2 regions of the Peribacillus sp. GL_122 genome follow, and region 2 is predicted to be linked to the other one. Evidence: riboswitches for the same ligand, from Rfam matches in the RefSeq annotation. Region 2 holds a riboswitch; the other holds the start of a gene.

Region 1 (8,178 bases), 1.5 Mb from region 2:
GACAAGACGGTGGACCCCTTTTTCCGCTTTCAAATAACCATAGGCGTTATGGCCTTTGAAAATTAAAGTGACACTCTTGATTCCAGCTTCATCACCTGGAAGGTAGTCAAGGGTTTCCACTTTAAATCCTCTTTTTTCACCCCATCTTGTATACATACGAAGCAGCATGGAACCCCAATCCTGGGACTCCGTTCCGCCTGCACCAGGATGCAGTTCAAGAATGGCATTTTTCGAGTCATATTCTTCACTTAGTAAAAGTTGAAGTTCAAAGTCATTCATCTTTTGTGAAAGAATCGTGATTTCTTCTTCCAGCTCAGCCAAAAGTTCTTGATCATTCTCCTCTTTCACTAATTCATATGTCAAATCCAGATTTTCATATGATTCATTCAGATCGGACAATTGATTGACTTGTTCTTTCAAAGCATTCGTTTCATTGATGACATTTTGTGCTTTTTGCTGATCATTCCAAAAATCGGGATGTGTCATCTCATTTTCAAGCTGTGCGATTCGTGCCTCTTTTTCATCTAAGTCAAAGAGACCCCCTAAAGTCCGTTAATCGTTGCGCTGTCCGTTCAAGTTCATTTCTTATTTCTGCTAATTCCATTTCTCTTCACCTCATTAAGTATGTTAAAAAAAATCCCTGAAGAGGGATTCGCTTCATTACAAATAAACCTCTTCAAACTATATGCAAATATATTGCTTTATGCAAACTAAACATGAAAAGAGGCGGCAAGCCTCACACTTAACCGTCCCATAATCATTATACACCTAACTTTAGCCTAAATTACCATGGCAATTCTTATATTTTTTACCGCTGCCGCATGGGCATAACGCGTTTCGGCCAACGTCTTCCTTTTTACGGGCAGGGGCTTTTTTCACTTTTCCCCCGTCTTCTTCCTTCGGATTGACCGCTTGTCCTTTTATGACTTCCTTACGCTCCAAATTGTTGCGGATTTCAGCCTTCATGATGTATTTGGCGACTTCATCTTCCATTGAAGCAATCATGGCTTCAAACATTGCGAAACCTTCAGATTGATATTCACGTAACGGATCGATCTGGCCATAAGCACGAAGGTGGATCCCTTGGCGCAATTGCTCCATTGCATCAATATGGTCCATCCACTTACTATCGACTGCACGAAGAACGATTACTTTTTCGAACTCACGCATTTGTTCTTCGGATAGCTCTTCTTCTTTTTGATCATAGCCCTCTTTCACTTTTGCTAAAATGAACTCAACCAATTCCGTTTCATTTTTTCCTTCCAAATCAGCTATAGTGATTGAACCTTCATTAAATAGGTTACCATTCAGGTAATCCACAAGGCCTTGTAAATTCCAGCCTTCCTCATCACCCATTGGTGCAAAGGCTACAACATTTCGCTGGATGGATGCCGTAATCATCGTTTCGACGATTTCACGTAAGTTTTCACTTTCCATGACATCGAAACGCTGTTTATATATAATTTCCCGTTGTTGACGGAGAACATCATCATACTGCAGTAATTGCTTACGTGAATCAAAGTTATTGCCTTCGACCCGTTTCTGTGCGGATTCAACGGCCCTTGTCACCATTTTACTTTGGATTGGCTGAGAATCATCCATTCCAAGGCGTGCCATCATGTTTTTCATGTTATCCGAACCGAAGCGGCGCATCAATTCATCTTCCATTGATAAATAGAATTGAGTGACCCCCGGGTCTCCCTGACGGCCGGACCGACCACGCAGCTGGTTATCAATACGCCTGCTTTCATGACGTTCCGTGCCGATGACAGCAAGGCCTCCAAGCTCCTTGACTCCTTCACCAAGCTTGATATCCGTACCGCGCCCTGCCATGTTCGTAGCAATCGTAACTGAGCCTTGATTACCTGCATTCGCAATGATTTCCGCTTCACGCTCATGGTTCTTGGCATTCAAAACATCGTGAGGGATTCCTTTTTTTGATAAATAGGCGGATATGACTTCAGATGTTTCGATGGCAACCGTACCGACAAGCACAGGCTGACCCTTTTTATAACGCTCGGCGATGTCTTCCACAACAGCCTTGAATTTCCCATCGGTTGTCGCGTATATAAGATCTGCCCTGTCATCCCTAATGATATTCCTGTTTGTCGGGATCGCAATGACATTCATATTATAAATATTGCGGAATTCCTCTTCTTCCGTTTTGGCTGTACCGGTCATACCTGAAAGTTTTTCATACATCCTGAAATAGTTCTGGAATGTAATCGTCGCAAGAGTCATGCTTTCATTTTGAATTTCAAGTCCTTCTTTCGCTTCGATCGCCTGGTGGAGACCTTCACTGTAACGACGGCCTTTCATCAAACGGCCAGTGAATTGGTCAACGATGACTATCTCGCCTTCCTGGACCACATAATCCACATCCAAATGCATGGAAACATGCGCCTTTAACGCCTGATTGATATGATGATTCAAAGTAACGTGATTAATATCGAACAAATTATCGATATTAAACGCTTTTTCAGCTCGGTTCATCCCATCTTCCGTCAGCTGAACCCCTTTTGTCTTTTCATCATATGTGTAGTCCGTTTCTTTTTTTAAGGTTCTCACAAACGCATTGGCCTGGATATAAAGCTGAGCCGATTTTTGTGCGGAACCGGAAATGATCAATGGCGTTCTCGCCTCATCGATCAAAATCGAATCGACCTCATCAATGACAGCAAAGTGCAGCGGGCGCTGTACCATTTGTTCTTTATATAACACCATATTGTCACGAAGGTAATCAAAACCTAACTCATTATTCGTACTGTACGTAATATCCGCATTGTACGCCGCCTGCTTTTCTTCTTTAGAATGACTGTTCAAATTCAATCCGACGGTCAAACCAAGAAAATCATACAATACACCCATCTCGGTGGCATCACGGTGTGCCAAGTATTCATTGACAGTAACAACATGTACACCTTTACCGGTAAGCGCGTTTAAATAAACAGGCATGGTGGATGTTAAGGTTTTACCTTCCCCTGTTTTCATCTCGGAGATATTTCCATCATGAAGGGATGCCCCACCCATGATTTGAACACGGTAAGGATATAAGCCCAGAGCACGCTTTGCACCTTCACGCGCAACCGCAAAAGCCTCGACAAGCAAATCATCAACGGTTTCCCCATTTTGATAACGCTCTTTAAACTCAACCGTTTTGGCACGCAACTGTTCATCCGATAACGCAGCCGTCTCATCAGCCAATGCTTCGACCTGATCGGCGATTTTTTCTAAACGTTTGATTTCTCGCTTATTCGGATCAAAAACTTTATTTAATATATTAAGCATTCAATAACGCTCCTCTATTATGGTAATGATCGTTCAATGACTAAATTCATATAAGTAAGAAGAAACACAACTTCTATTATTACTAATGCACGCTTAATTTTACCACTTCTATTCTAGAGGTACAACTTCATGTCACTTACCTGGTATAGACCTGAATTCAATTCTTGCGAAAAACAATGGATAAATGAGGAGTAAAACTGTTAAAATAGAAGGAAGTATAAAAAATATGTTGCAAACTCCCCACTATTCCATATGTAAATGAGAATTATCCATAACCTTCCATTAGGTGTTATGTCCTTCTAGCGATAGTATGTCAAGGTAATCCAACCATACAGGCGTCATGTTTTGAATGATAAGGTGGGCTACTGAAACTAAATAGCGGAAGATAAATAGAACATGTTTCGAGGTGGTATTGATGATTGGTGAACGTGTAAAAAAACTGCGAGAAGAAAAGAAAATGTCGATGACTGAACTTGCCGATAAAGCGGGTGTGGCAAAGTCTTATTTAAGTTCGCTCGAGCGGAACTTACAAACGAATCCTTCTATTCAATTTCTTGAAAAAATCTCCGCCGTACTTAACATTCCTGTTGATGCCCTGCTTTATGATGCACCAAATAAGGAAACCTTGGACACTGACTGGATGAAAATCGTTGAGGAAGCCATGAATTCAGGTGTTTCAAAACAACAATTCAGGGAATTCATCGAGTTTAATAAATGGAGAAAAGATAAAGAAGAGTAGAGTGGTAGTGCACTAGTTTACCTACATAATCCTGAAGAATACAGTTTGAATAAGCTAGATTTTCCAGAATCTAAAGGAGAAATAAACCCTATAAACAGCTAATGAATCGAACCACTGTTTATAGGGATGTTCTCGATCTTGTTCGAAACCTATTTTCCATCGTTCTCCTCAAAAGATACCTCAAGGCTTTCCCTTTTCAAAAAAGCACTGATCTCCTCTTTTTTGAAACCCAAGCTCCTTGCTTCTGAAATCAATTTCACCCATTCTTGATCCATTGCCACATTAGCCACCTCTTCTACCTCCTAAAATACTCTTTGTATTTCAGGCAGACCAGCCATCATAGTCACAAGGACCTTAGACCTGTGCCTTTGCGCCCTAATCTTTCAATAAGTTTGCCTTTGTCGTGGTACTTATTACCAAATACAATGCCTATAATCATATTATAACGGATACATACTCCATATATTGCTATTTTATGTCGGTAATCCACATAAAAGCAAAAACTTTTATCCGACAAAATATTACAAAATTAAGAAAATTCATAGTGCAGGTAATTTATCATGGACTAATTCAATTTCGCTTTTTTGTATAATAGTGAATATTGCTTCTCTTAATATTTCGTTGGGGTGTATTGATTCTCTCAATTATAAGTGCATCGAGGGCTTTTTGCGCAGTTAAATCCTCACCGCAGGTCGGGCAAAGCCACCTTCCATATTCCGCACTGCTAAAAGAAGCCCTATGGCATGTATGGCAATTCTTTTGATACATATTATCCAATCCCTCTGCACCTTAATCAAATTGTTTTTTATAAATAACTAGTTGTTCTTTTTAAAGAACTAACAATTCGAATATAGTGCAAAAGTTAGGGGTGTTTAAAAAGGTAAAACCGACTATTTATCTTAATGAAGAACTTTTTTGTTCTTTTAAATGAACTTTTCGATGTTTTAGAGAACAAAATTTTAAATCCAACAGCCAACGAATTCTATTAAAAAAGCACAACCCAGAGGCTGGGTTGTGCTTTTGATCTTAGATTAATAGTTAACTAGGTTCAATCAATCCATAGCGCCCATCTTTTCGGCGGTACACTACGTTTGTTGTATTAGTATCCGCATTCGTGTAAACGAAGAAACTGTGACCAAGCATATTCATTTGTAAAATCGCTTCTTCACTGTCCATCGGCTTTAAATCAAAGCGCTTATTGCGAACCACTTCAATATCATTATCGTCTTCGAATTCATCCACCACTTCGTCAACATCCGTATTGAAGGCGAATGCATCGGGTGTCGTCGATAGATTGTTCCGGAACTTACGGTTGACCTTCGTTTTATGTTTACGAATTTGGCGTTCAAGCTTATCATTGATCAAGTCAATGGCAGCATACATATCCGCATTTTCCTCTTCAGCGCGAAGAACCAAATTCTGCATAGGAATCGTCACTTCGACCTTAGATGTATTATTGTTCACTTTTAAATTCACTAACACATTTGCATCTGGTGTATTGTTAAAATATCGTTCTAACTTGCCAATTTTCTTTTCGACGTATTCTCGAATTGCTGGAGTTACCTCAATGTTTTCACCGCGTACGTTGTAATTCATAAAGTGAGTCCTCCTTAAATTAAGACTATACAGTTAGATTCTACAATACCCCTCCGGTTCCCTTTAGAAACACATCATGAAATATGTCGAAATAATGAAACAATTGTCGGAAGGTTTGGAAAGGGTTGATGTCTGCCCTAGCTTCATTATATCAAATGCTATGCTATAAAGAAAAAATTAAGCCTATATTATTTACAGAAAATTTAAAAATATATAACATAAAAACCGTTTGGAATCCAAACGGCAGGGTAATCAGTTTCTTTTATCATAAAATACGCCATCCACTGATAGACTTTCATACGGGTTCGTGTATTTATTGGACGATCGTTTCTTCTTATTTATTTCCTGGATATCCCGCTGTATCTCCTGCTTTTGGAGCTTAAGCAAGTGATCGACCTGTTGGTTGAGCAACAGTACTGCACGGCCCAATTGTTGTTCTTCACCAGTAAAAGGCGGTTTGATTTGAGAAAGAAGCTCATCCCGATGATCAATCAGCTTTGTGATTCTTTCTATTTTATCATCACGCTCTGTGATCGTGCGATCTTCCAGAACGGCAAGCAATTCAGCAGTCAAATCATGAAAGGTTCTAATTACCATTACACTTGACCGCTTTGAGTAAATTGTTTTTTTCGATTGATCTGAATTAATTCCTTCCAAGTATTCCGGAACTCAGTAACAAGTCCTTCCACTTCTTCCAAGGCAGAAACGTCATTTTTCATATTCGCTTCGATCAGACGCCGGTTCATGAAATCATACAGACTCATCATATCTTTGGATACATCCATATCCATATTCAGCGTCACCATCAATTCGCGGATAATATTTTGCGCCTTGATGATGTTCGTATTCTTCGCTTCGATATTTCCTGCTTCAATGCCCTTCTTCCCAAGCATGATGAACTTCAAACAGCCATTATAAAGCATTAATGTAAGCTCTCCCGGGGATGCTGTATTGACTGAATTTTGCTGATACGATTGATATGGATTATTTATCGCCATACTTAACTTCCTTTCCAACTTACCTTAACTAAAATAAGAAGCTAACGATGCACTTTGGCTGTTTGCCTTTTGAATCGCTTTTTCCATCGCCGTGAACTGGTTGTAGTAACGTGATTCCAATTTCGTTAACTTTGCTTCAAATGTTGAGATCTTCTTGTCCAGCCCGTCCACCAATTTTCCGATTGTAAAATTGTTATTAACATAGCCGGCCTTTCCGGCTTTTTCAGTAATCACCTTCATCGATGATTCTATATCATCCCTCAACCGGCGCGCGAGGCCTTTGTCGCTCTTTTCCGAACCGTTGGCCATGAACATATCATAAATCGCATTGGGATCCTCACTAATTGCTGTCCGGAGCTTGTCCTCATCAATCGTTAATTTACCGGCATCCAAATAATTCTTGGTCGTGGTGATCCCCAAACTGCTGAGATTGTTTTTTCCAGTGATTCCATCCACCGAGGTGTATAGAGATGACCTCATTGTGGTCAGGAGACTTTTTAATGTCGAATCACTTTTTAACGTTCCGCTCTTCGCTTTTTCTTCCCACAACTTCACTTCATCCTCTGTCATTGCCTTCTTTTGCTCAGAGGTAAGCGGCGTAAAGGAGCGATATTTCGCTTCGCCCGTTTTATCTTGAACCTTTTTAATGACTTCATTGTATTTATTCACAAACTGAGTGATTGTATCCAGGATGGCATCCACATCAGCTTTTGATGAGAATATGACTGTATCGGTCGTTTTTTGCTTTACCGTTATTTCCGCTCCATTAATCTGAAACGTATTCGAAGGCCGGGAAATTTCCAGTCCATTATAAACAATGGACGCATTTTCCCCTTTTGAGCCGCCAGCTCCTTCATTGTTACTGCCCAGTTTTAACGTATCGAAAAAATCTCCGGTGCCTCCCAATTCAATTTCAGGCCGACCTTTAACATCACCGGTATTTTTAGCAGTGATGGAAAACTGCTGGGACGTTTCATCGAAAAATAGGGTCACTCCCGAGTTAGCGTTAATTTTATTTATCACACTCTCTAACGTATCGTCCGCATTAAGGGTAAGCGTGTACGGTTTTTCCACTGTCACTCCACCTTTTACTTCCGTATCAAAACCGCCATCTTTATTGATGGCGAGTATCGTAATATCTTGTGGTGTCGTGAAACCCAATTCCGATAGTTTCTTTTTGGGGTCGGTAACAGCTGATTTTTCCGTACTTGTCATGGTTGCTGCTTTAGCAAGTCCATTCACTTGTATATTCCCGGAAAAATCACTGGTCGAATTCACATTTCTCACTGATACAGCATCTGGATTCGATACCGACACCTTCTTTTTAATGAAAGAAGACTGCTTCCCGATTCCATCACGAATGAGCGTATCCAATTCTGATAAAGCTGTATTTACCGAACGGTAATCATCCCGCTGCCACTCGGAATACTGCTTTTTCTGTGTTAATTTATCCAACGGCACCCGTTCTGCCTGCATCATGCTCTTAACTAGTTCATCAATGTCCATCCCGCTTGCTAAACCACTGATTCGTACCAAAATAAATCACCCGCTTATATT
Region 2 (8,178 bases):
AATAGATATATTAATGGGGTTGAATAACCCTAATAGTGGTGAAGTAAGAATAGATGATATTCCCCTTACTAATGACCGACTATTATCGCTGCGGAGGTCCATAAGTTATATCCCGCAAGATCCATTTCTCTTTAATGCAACAATACGGGAAAATTTGCTGATCATTGACCCTGATGCAAGTGAGAAATCCATATGGGAATCTTTGGAGTTCGCTGCAGCTGCTGATTTTGTCAGTAAGCTTCCTCAAGGTCTGGATACTCTCATCGGTGATCGGGGTGTCCGATTGTCAGGAGGGGAAAGGCAGCGTCTAGTGTTGGCCAGAGCGATTTTACGCAAACCTGCCATCCTGGTTTTGGATGAAGCGACAAGTGCATTGGATACGGAGAACGAAGCGAAGATTCAATCCGCCATTGAAAGGTTAAAAGGAAAAATGACCATCATCGTCATAGCGCATCGATTATCGACAATTCGCAATGCCGATCAAGTGCTGGTCATGGATCAGGGAGAAATCATTCAGGTCGGTGAATATTACCAATTAGCAAATGAAAAAAGAGGGATGTTTAGTAATTTATTAGGTATCCAAATGGAATCAAGTGTGTGATTGTCTAATTAAATTCGATTTGCTGACCTTTCTTTATAACATTGGGTAGACACTATATGAAAATCAAATTAATTAACTTTACAATAAAAAATGGTATTTCCAGCAATTTTTATTGTTATAAGTTCGTTGATGTTATGAATTAACCAGCTTATTTCGTATGAAGAGGTTTAACATAAGGATTATATGACATAACAATGTATAAGTTAAAAAAGAATAGAAATAAAAAAAATAATTTCCACTATGTGGATTAATCATTCAAATAATGGGTATTATTAAATGTAATTAAAGAAAGAGAAACTATTAAAAGCTATGACTCAGATCTAGATAGCGGTTGCTCTATTAACTGGGTTAATTAAGAAAGGATGAATTTTTTTTTAATGCCTTTATACCAAATGAGAGAAATATGGACACCCCTAAAATTAGTTGGAGTTAAGTTTTTTAAATCCGAGGATAGTAGTATTTTCATCAAGGTTTTTAACCAACATCGACGAAGGTTAAAGTAATAAGATGAAAAAACAAGTGCCCGAAAGACTCAAAGGAACCTTGACCATTATTGTAATTGCTCATCGGTTATAGACGATTCGTAATGCGGATCAGTATTGGTTTTGGATTAGGGTTAAGAAGCATAAAACCTTCACCATTTATATATAATTCCGCTCCTTGTAACACGAATCTCTTAAATCCCGTTCAGCATAAACGTGATCACCTAAAAAAAGTTGTCTAGATAAGTGTAGCCCATCCATTTGTAGAGAGGAGAGAGGTAAGTAATTGTAAGTGGTATAAGAAAACAGTGACAAAATCCAAGGTTTAATATTAAGAAAATGGGGTTTTAGGCATCACACAGTTGTTTTTGTGTGATGCCTACCATTTTTAACACACTTAAGCTGTATCATTTCAAATATTAGTTGGGTAAGCACCACTAAAACAGGCTATACAGCGGCTGCTAGTTTCTCCAAGATCCACATCTACTGCCTCTAATAACCCATCGGTGCTTAAAAAGGCTAATGAATCTGCCCCGATAACCTTTCCCATAGCTCGTTCGTGTTCGTGTTTGTTGGCAAATAGTTCTTCCTTAGTTGGCATATCCACTCCATAAAAACAAGGGTTTCTAACCATAGGTGAACTAATTCTTACATGGACTTCCTTGGCACCTGCTTGCCTAATCAATTGGACAATGCGCTTGCTTGTCGTTCCCCTAACAATCGAATCATCGACTAAAACCACCCTTTTTCCTTCCAAGATTTCTTGCACAGCGCTTAATTTCAGTCGAACAGCTAAGTCGCGCAATTCTTGCGTGGGCTCAATAAACGAACGACCAGCATAAGGATTTTTAATAATCCCCATTTCATATGGAATTCCTGATTGTTGGGAAAAACCAATGGCGGCAGGGACGCTTGATTCGGGAACTGCAACGACAACATCAGCTTGTGTCGGATGTTCTTTTGACAGAATTTTACCTAATTCCTTCCGGATTGTTAAGACACTTCTCCCTTGAATAACGCTATCCGGACGGGCAAAATAGACAAATTCAAAGGAACAAAGGGAAACCTTACCTTTTTCCACAAATCTTCCAGTTTGAATTCCATTTTCATCTATAAGAAGCCATTCACCCGGTTCAACTTCCCGCCAGAACTTAGCATCAACCGCATTTAAAGCGCATGTTTCTGAGGAGGCGACGATTGATTCACCAATTTTTCCAAGGCTAAGCGGACGTAGCCCATGACGATCCAGGGCAATTAGCATTTGTTTTTCAGTCATTATAATCAAGGCAAATGAACCGTCGATACGTTTAAGCATATCAGGTGCGCTTTCTGCGAAATGCTGTTTACTTGAACGAGCTATTAAGTGAGCAATAATTTCAGTATCGGTTGTTGTTTGAAATATGCTTCCCTGCTGTTGTAACACATCCCGTTCTATCCTTGCATTTACGAGGTTGCCATTATGAGCAACAGCCAGGTCCCCCTCGCTATATTTAAAAACTAGGGGTTGTGCGTTCTGCAGTAAACTTTCACCAGAAGTTGAATATCGTACATGACCAATGGCCATATTTCCGCTTAATCCATCTAGGATGTCCCGTGAAAATACTTGGGTAACTAATCCCATTCCCCTGTGATTCCTGAATGATTTCCCATCACTAGCCACAATTCCTGCACTCTCCTGACCACGGTGTTGAAGTGCATGAAGTCCGTAATAAGTTAATTCGGCTGCTTTGGGGTGATTAAACACTCCAAATACCCCGCATTTCTCCTGCATTTCTGAATCCATTTTTCTCTTCCTCCCGTTAATACCATTATTCTTATTTTTGGCAAATGGTGAATTTCTATCCTTTTTATTTACTAATCGGTAAATCGATATGGAGTAAACTAATTGCAGCCATAAAAATAGTTCTATGGAACAGGTGGGGATAATTGCATAGCATTATTATCTTGGTATAAAAGACTTTTGGGTATAATGGAATATTTTGAATTAATGTGTTTTGTATGATTTATAGTAAACTATATAGTAAAGTACAGATATTAATTTATAAGATCTAGCCCATTATAAAAATATTGAATAATACAGTTAATATTTTTGCCGGTTTGACGATACTTTAATATGAAGATTAAGCAAAGGGACTTCGCAGAAAGCGTTGTCATATAGCTGCCATCAAAATATAAGGAGAATATTTGATGACAAAAAACAAATTTATTACGTTCGAGGAAGCTTATGAAAAGAAAGAAAGAAGTAAGAAAATTTTTATTGGGTCTTATATTACTATTATTTTAATTTTGATTTCATTATTGACTTTTTTTCTTGGTAAATCATAACGGGTGTTAAATAGGGCTGAGAAATCAGGCCTTTTTTTGTTAAGAAGGTGAATGAGGAAGTATAAAGGGAACTCTCCTTTTGTCGAAATGGGTAGTCTAAGGAGCTAAGAGTCTAAAACTACGAAAGAGATGATCTTTATTTTCAGAAGTTCTTGTTTTTGGACTATTGTGGGGAATGCTTTTAAGCTTTACGTTGTGGTTGTTAATTCTCGGTTGGATCAAAATAATAATGAATTTTATAAGATAAGAAATTAAAGACTCGGAATAAAAAGATACACTCATCGGCGATCGGGGTGTCCGACTGTCAGGAGGGGAAAGGCAGCGTCTAGTGTTAGCCAGAGCGATTTCACGCAAACCGGCCATCCTGGTATTGGATGAAGCAACAAGTGCATTGGATACGGAGAACGAAGCGAAGATTCAATTCGCCATTGAAAGATTAAAAGGAAAAATGACCATTTCGTAATAGCTCATCGGTTATCGACGATTCGCAATGCCGATCAAGTGTTGGTTATGGATCAGGGAGAAATCATTCAGGTCGGTGAATATAACCAGTTAGCGAATGAAAAAAGAGGGATGTTAGCAATTTATTAGGTATCCAAATGGAATCAAGTGTGTAAATATTTATAGAGTCACGAACAGTCAGGTTACAGCCATATTATGGTTTGTAATGCTGGATTTTTTCTTAGGGGAAATTAATTAAAACTGAATTAATAGTTCAAAATATTATTTTTGTGAAATAGCAAATATAAGAATTTTATAGCGATTATATCTCTATTTTCAATAAAGATGTTTTATATAAAACGCATTATACAATGTTTTTCCATTGTGATGTCACTTTTTGATGAATAATGTTGAAAAATGACATAAAAAAACGAATAGTATTATGAGTTATTATTACGTTTTTACGTATAATTAACATTAATATAGTTTTAATTGAGGGGAAATTTTTTTAGGGCATGATGGTTTATTTAGTACCATGGAAACAAGAATCCAAGAGATTTATTAATCTTGGTTAATAATTAATGTGAAATATTCTTGAGAAAGGCAAACCTATTGAAAAGGGACGCAAAATTACAGGTCTAAGGCTAAATGCTAAGACGGCTGTGTTACCACAAGTTGGGTGGGATTTGACATGGAAGCTAACAATGAACTGGAAGAATGGGTTTATCTAATTTTGGAAGCTAAAAATTCAGGGTTTTCTATTGAAGAAGTACGTGAGTTTATTCAGAATAAACAAAACTAGAATGAAAAATATTACTATATGAGGATGGAAAAGGGTATGAGTAACTTATTTTAAGCTATTCTTATGAACTTAATCCTATGAGTTTTTACTCTTTCGAAAGTCTTCTTGCTATTGTAATCATCAAAACGATAGCATTCTTTCTTATAATTAATATATACTTATATAACAACAAATTAGAATATAATTAGTTGACTTTATTACATATTACAGGAAATTGGACCTAATGCTAGGTTAAAGAAATAAAAATGTTTTTATTCTAAAATAAAGTGAGGAATTTAACTTGGCAATACTAGTAACTGGAGGGGCAGGCTATATCGGAAGCCACGCAGCTGTAGAACTATTAAATACAGGTTATGATATTGTAATAGTCGACAACCTGTCAAACAGCAATTTTGAATCATTAAATCGGGTTAAGGAATTAACAGGTAAGGACTTAACTTTTTATAAGTGTGATTTATTAAATCGTGATGAGTTGAATACCATTTTTGAGAATCATAATTTCGAAGCAGTAATGCACTTTGCAGGGCATAAAGCGGTAGGGGAATCAGTTGAAATCCCACTAAGTTATTATCATAATAATATAACAGGTACGATTAACTTGTGTAACCTGATGGCAAAGCATGATGTTAAGAAACTCGTCTTCAGTTCATCAGCTACCGTGTACGGTCACCCAGATAGCGTCCCAATTGATGAATCGTTTCCATTGAATGCAACTAATCCATATGGCCGTACAAAATTGATGACAGAAGAAATATTAAGTGACTTACATGTTTCAGATCCCACTTGGAGAATAGCTGTATTACGCTATTTTAATCCAATAGGAGCTCATGAAAGCGGGAGAATTGGGGAAAATCCGAATGGAATACCAAATAACTTAATGCCATATATTACACAGGTTGCAATTGGGAAAAGGGAAAAACTTTCTGTTTTCGGAAATGACTATAACACCCATGATGGTACTGGAGTCAGGGATTTCATCCATGTGATAGATTTGGTAAAAGGCCATTTGAAAGCACTCGCATACCTTGAAGAAAATAGTGGAATCGAAACATTTAACCTGGGAACAGGTGCGGGATATAGTGTAATGGATCTTATTAATACTTTCAGTTTGGTCAATACGAAAGAAATACCTTTTCAATTTGTAGATAGGCGCCCTGGTGATATCGCAATTTGTTATGCAAATCCTATAAAAGCAGAAAAAGTTTTAGGCTGGCGTGCAGAAAAGGATCTAAAAGATATGTGTAGAGACTCGTGGAGATGGCAAACAGAAAACCCAAATGGATATAAATAAATTTTAGAAATAATTAGATACCAAGGGATAAATTTACTTTATTGTTAATAAAGGTAAATTTTTCTCTTGGTATACAATTAATTAATTTATTTACTTTACCTTGATTATTTTTAAGAAAAAGCATGTTTAAAACTTATGATTATTTAAGAAAAAGACTTCAAAAATGAATGCGTTTACAACCATTGAAGGAAAAAGGTAGATTAAAGTAGTCTGTGAAGTAGCTTCAAAACAAGTTTATAAACGGAATTAATACTTTTTTTGAGGTTTATTAAAAGATTAAAAGTAAGTCAAGATTTTCCTGAAAAATACTCTTATAATCTCCGTATGCCTCCTAAATAAATAATATAAACCAATCAAAACGCAATTCAACTATTTTTCTGTAGATTCATTAGATTTAAAATGTAACTCCATGTGGAATACAAAAAAATACTAATTTAATATTATTTGTATGGATTTTAATGAATGTTAAATTGAAGACCCATTATTTGATTTAAGAAATTTAGCTTAAAAAATAGTTAATAATACTTAAATATTTTTGGTAATGTGCCGATACTACATATAGAGCTCAAGCAAAGGTACTTCGCTGAAAGCGAGGTCAGATAGCTGCCATCAAAATATAAGGAGATTATTTGATGACAAAAAACAAATTCATTACGTTCGAGGAAGTTTATGAAAAGAAACAAAGAAGTAAGAAAATTTTTATTGGGACTTATATTACTATTACTTTAGTATTGATTTCATTAATGACTTATTTTATGGGACAAGCATAATATGGGGTGCCGAAGGGGCTGAGGAATCGGTCCTTTTTTTGTTTTCTTATATCGACACGTATTTACCTAAAACTTACTAGTAGCCATTCCTAAGGGATATTTCAGAAATGTTAAAATTGGGTAAAATTTTGGTTTTTAAACTAGTTTCTGCTTGCCAATCCCTACAATATATGTGATTATCAAAGATATGAGCTATATTCCTTATTTTTGAAAAAAAGATTAGGACAACAGTATGAAATGTTAGATTAATTAAATTGGAGTGGAAATTTCGAATGGATTTTTTTGATATTTTAAAAGATACTTTTGCCAAGGGTGAGTCTGGACAAGATGTTACTGTAAATGAACTTGTGGAAGAGATTAAGGAGAAATTAAGCGGGATCATTGAAGAACCTGATAGTATATGATCCATAGATACTTCGACTCGAGCTTAGATTTTGGGTGGTTGGATACTTAACCGATGGCCGAACTCCCTTGTGGCAGGATGTCATGCTTGACACGTTCGGCGGTTTGCTAGGAATCTTCTTTTCTTTTATCGATGGAGAAGGCGTCAATGAATCTAAGAAATCATTTCAGATACATATACTTAAGGAGCATGTCTAACAACATGCTTCTTTTTTATGGTTTTCCATTATATATATAAATGAATGATAACCTGTGAGGGTGATGAGGGTGAGGAGACAAGGTAAGATTCCGATAGGAGTATTGACGGCTATTCTCATGGTTTTAGTTGCAGGAGCTTGTATCATTTTTCTTTTTCCGAGCGGATCAGAAAGCGTGGTTGAAGATTTCTATGAGTATGAAAGTGAAGCGGAGTTCGGGAAATCCTGGGATTTGTTAAGTTCTGAAATGAAGCAGCGGTTTCCGGATCGGGCAGATTATGTGCAAAATCGGTCACATGTATTTTTACAGCATATGGATGTGGAGTCCTTTCAGTATGATGTAGGCCATTCTAAGAAAGTGAAGAACTGGAAGTTGGATAAGAGTGGAAGGCTGCATAAAACGGCCTATGAGATTCCAGTTACACAGGTCTTCAATTCTCGCTTTGGAATGTTTACTTTGAAACAAAATTGCTATGTCGTCAAAGAAAAAGGCGAATGGCGTATATTATGGGATTATCGGTTTGAATAGATTCCTCTCCTTTTTCAGGCTCAAGTTCGTTTTATTGAAAAGGGAGAGGCGCTGCTCTCATATAATGCCGAATAGATTTACTTCTCATGAAACATATTTCATTCTTGAACGGTCACTGATGGCTTTCAAAATAAACATTTTGTCCTGTGTGCTTAGCATAGCCCAGCTGCCTGCTTTGATTTTCATTTAAATACACTCCTTTTGTTTAGGATTATTTATTATAGGTGATGAATGACGGATGATGGAATTTCTGGGTCCAGAGAATAATAGTGTCAAGTGATTATAGGGGCAAGGGGAAGATGGAATTGTCAGCTCATATTAGATTATACCGTCTTTTA

The links. Region 2 has a riboswitch for cyclic di-GMP ahead of AC3ISB_RS19325 (anti-repressor SinI family protein). Riboswitches for the same ligand answer to the same signal wherever they lie in the genome.
Region 1: another riboswitch for cyclic di-GMP. It lies ahead of AC3ISB_RS26560 (anti-repressor SinI family protein); the one in region 2 lies ahead of AC3ISB_RS19325 (anti-repressor SinI family protein).

Annotation. Positions count from the first base shown of each region.
Region 1 is NZ_CM174415.1:5,442,767-5,450,944, forward strand. It holds one part of gene prfB (peptide chain release factor 2) at 1-540, opposite strand, end outside; one part of gene prfB (peptide chain release factor 2) at 542-604, opposite strand; gene secA (preprotein translocase subunit SecA) at 775-3,288, opposite strand; gene AC3ISB_RS26555 (helix-turn-helix domain-containing protein) at 3,704-4,027, shown strand; gene AC3ISB_RS26560 (anti-repressor SinI family protein) at 4,177-4,317, opposite strand; cyclic di-GMP riboswitch class I at 4,349-4,434, opposite strand; gene hpf (ribosome hibernation-promoting factor, HPF/YfiA family) at 5,066-5,623, opposite strand; gene fliT (flagellar protein FliT) at 5,876-6,220, opposite strand; gene fliS (flagellar export chaperone FliS) at 6,220-6,621, opposite strand; gene AC3ISB_RS26580 (flagellar hook-associated protein 2) at 6,646-8,157, opposite strand; gene flaG (flagellar protein FlaG) at 8,172-8,178, opposite strand, start outside.
Region 2 is NZ_CM174415.1:3,983,948-3,992,125, reverse strand. It holds gene AC3ISB_RS19340 (ABC transporter ATP-binding protein) at 1-601, shown strand, start outside; gene purF (amidophosphoribosyltransferase) at 1,496-2,866, opposite strand; partial or broken gene AC3ISB_RS19330 (ATP-binding cassette domain-containing protein) at 3,680-4,025, shown strand; cyclic di-GMP riboswitch class I at 4,442-4,522, shown strand; gene AC3ISB_RS19325 (anti-repressor SinI family protein) at 4,541-4,651, shown strand; gene galE (UDP-glucose 4-epimerase GalE) at 4,932-5,942, shown strand; gene AC3ISB_RS19315 (YwzD family small protein) at 6,985-7,116, shown strand; gene AC3ISB_RS19310 (hypothetical protein) at 7,382-7,840, shown strand; gene AC3ISB_RS19305 (hypothetical protein) at 8,140-8,178, shown strand, end outside.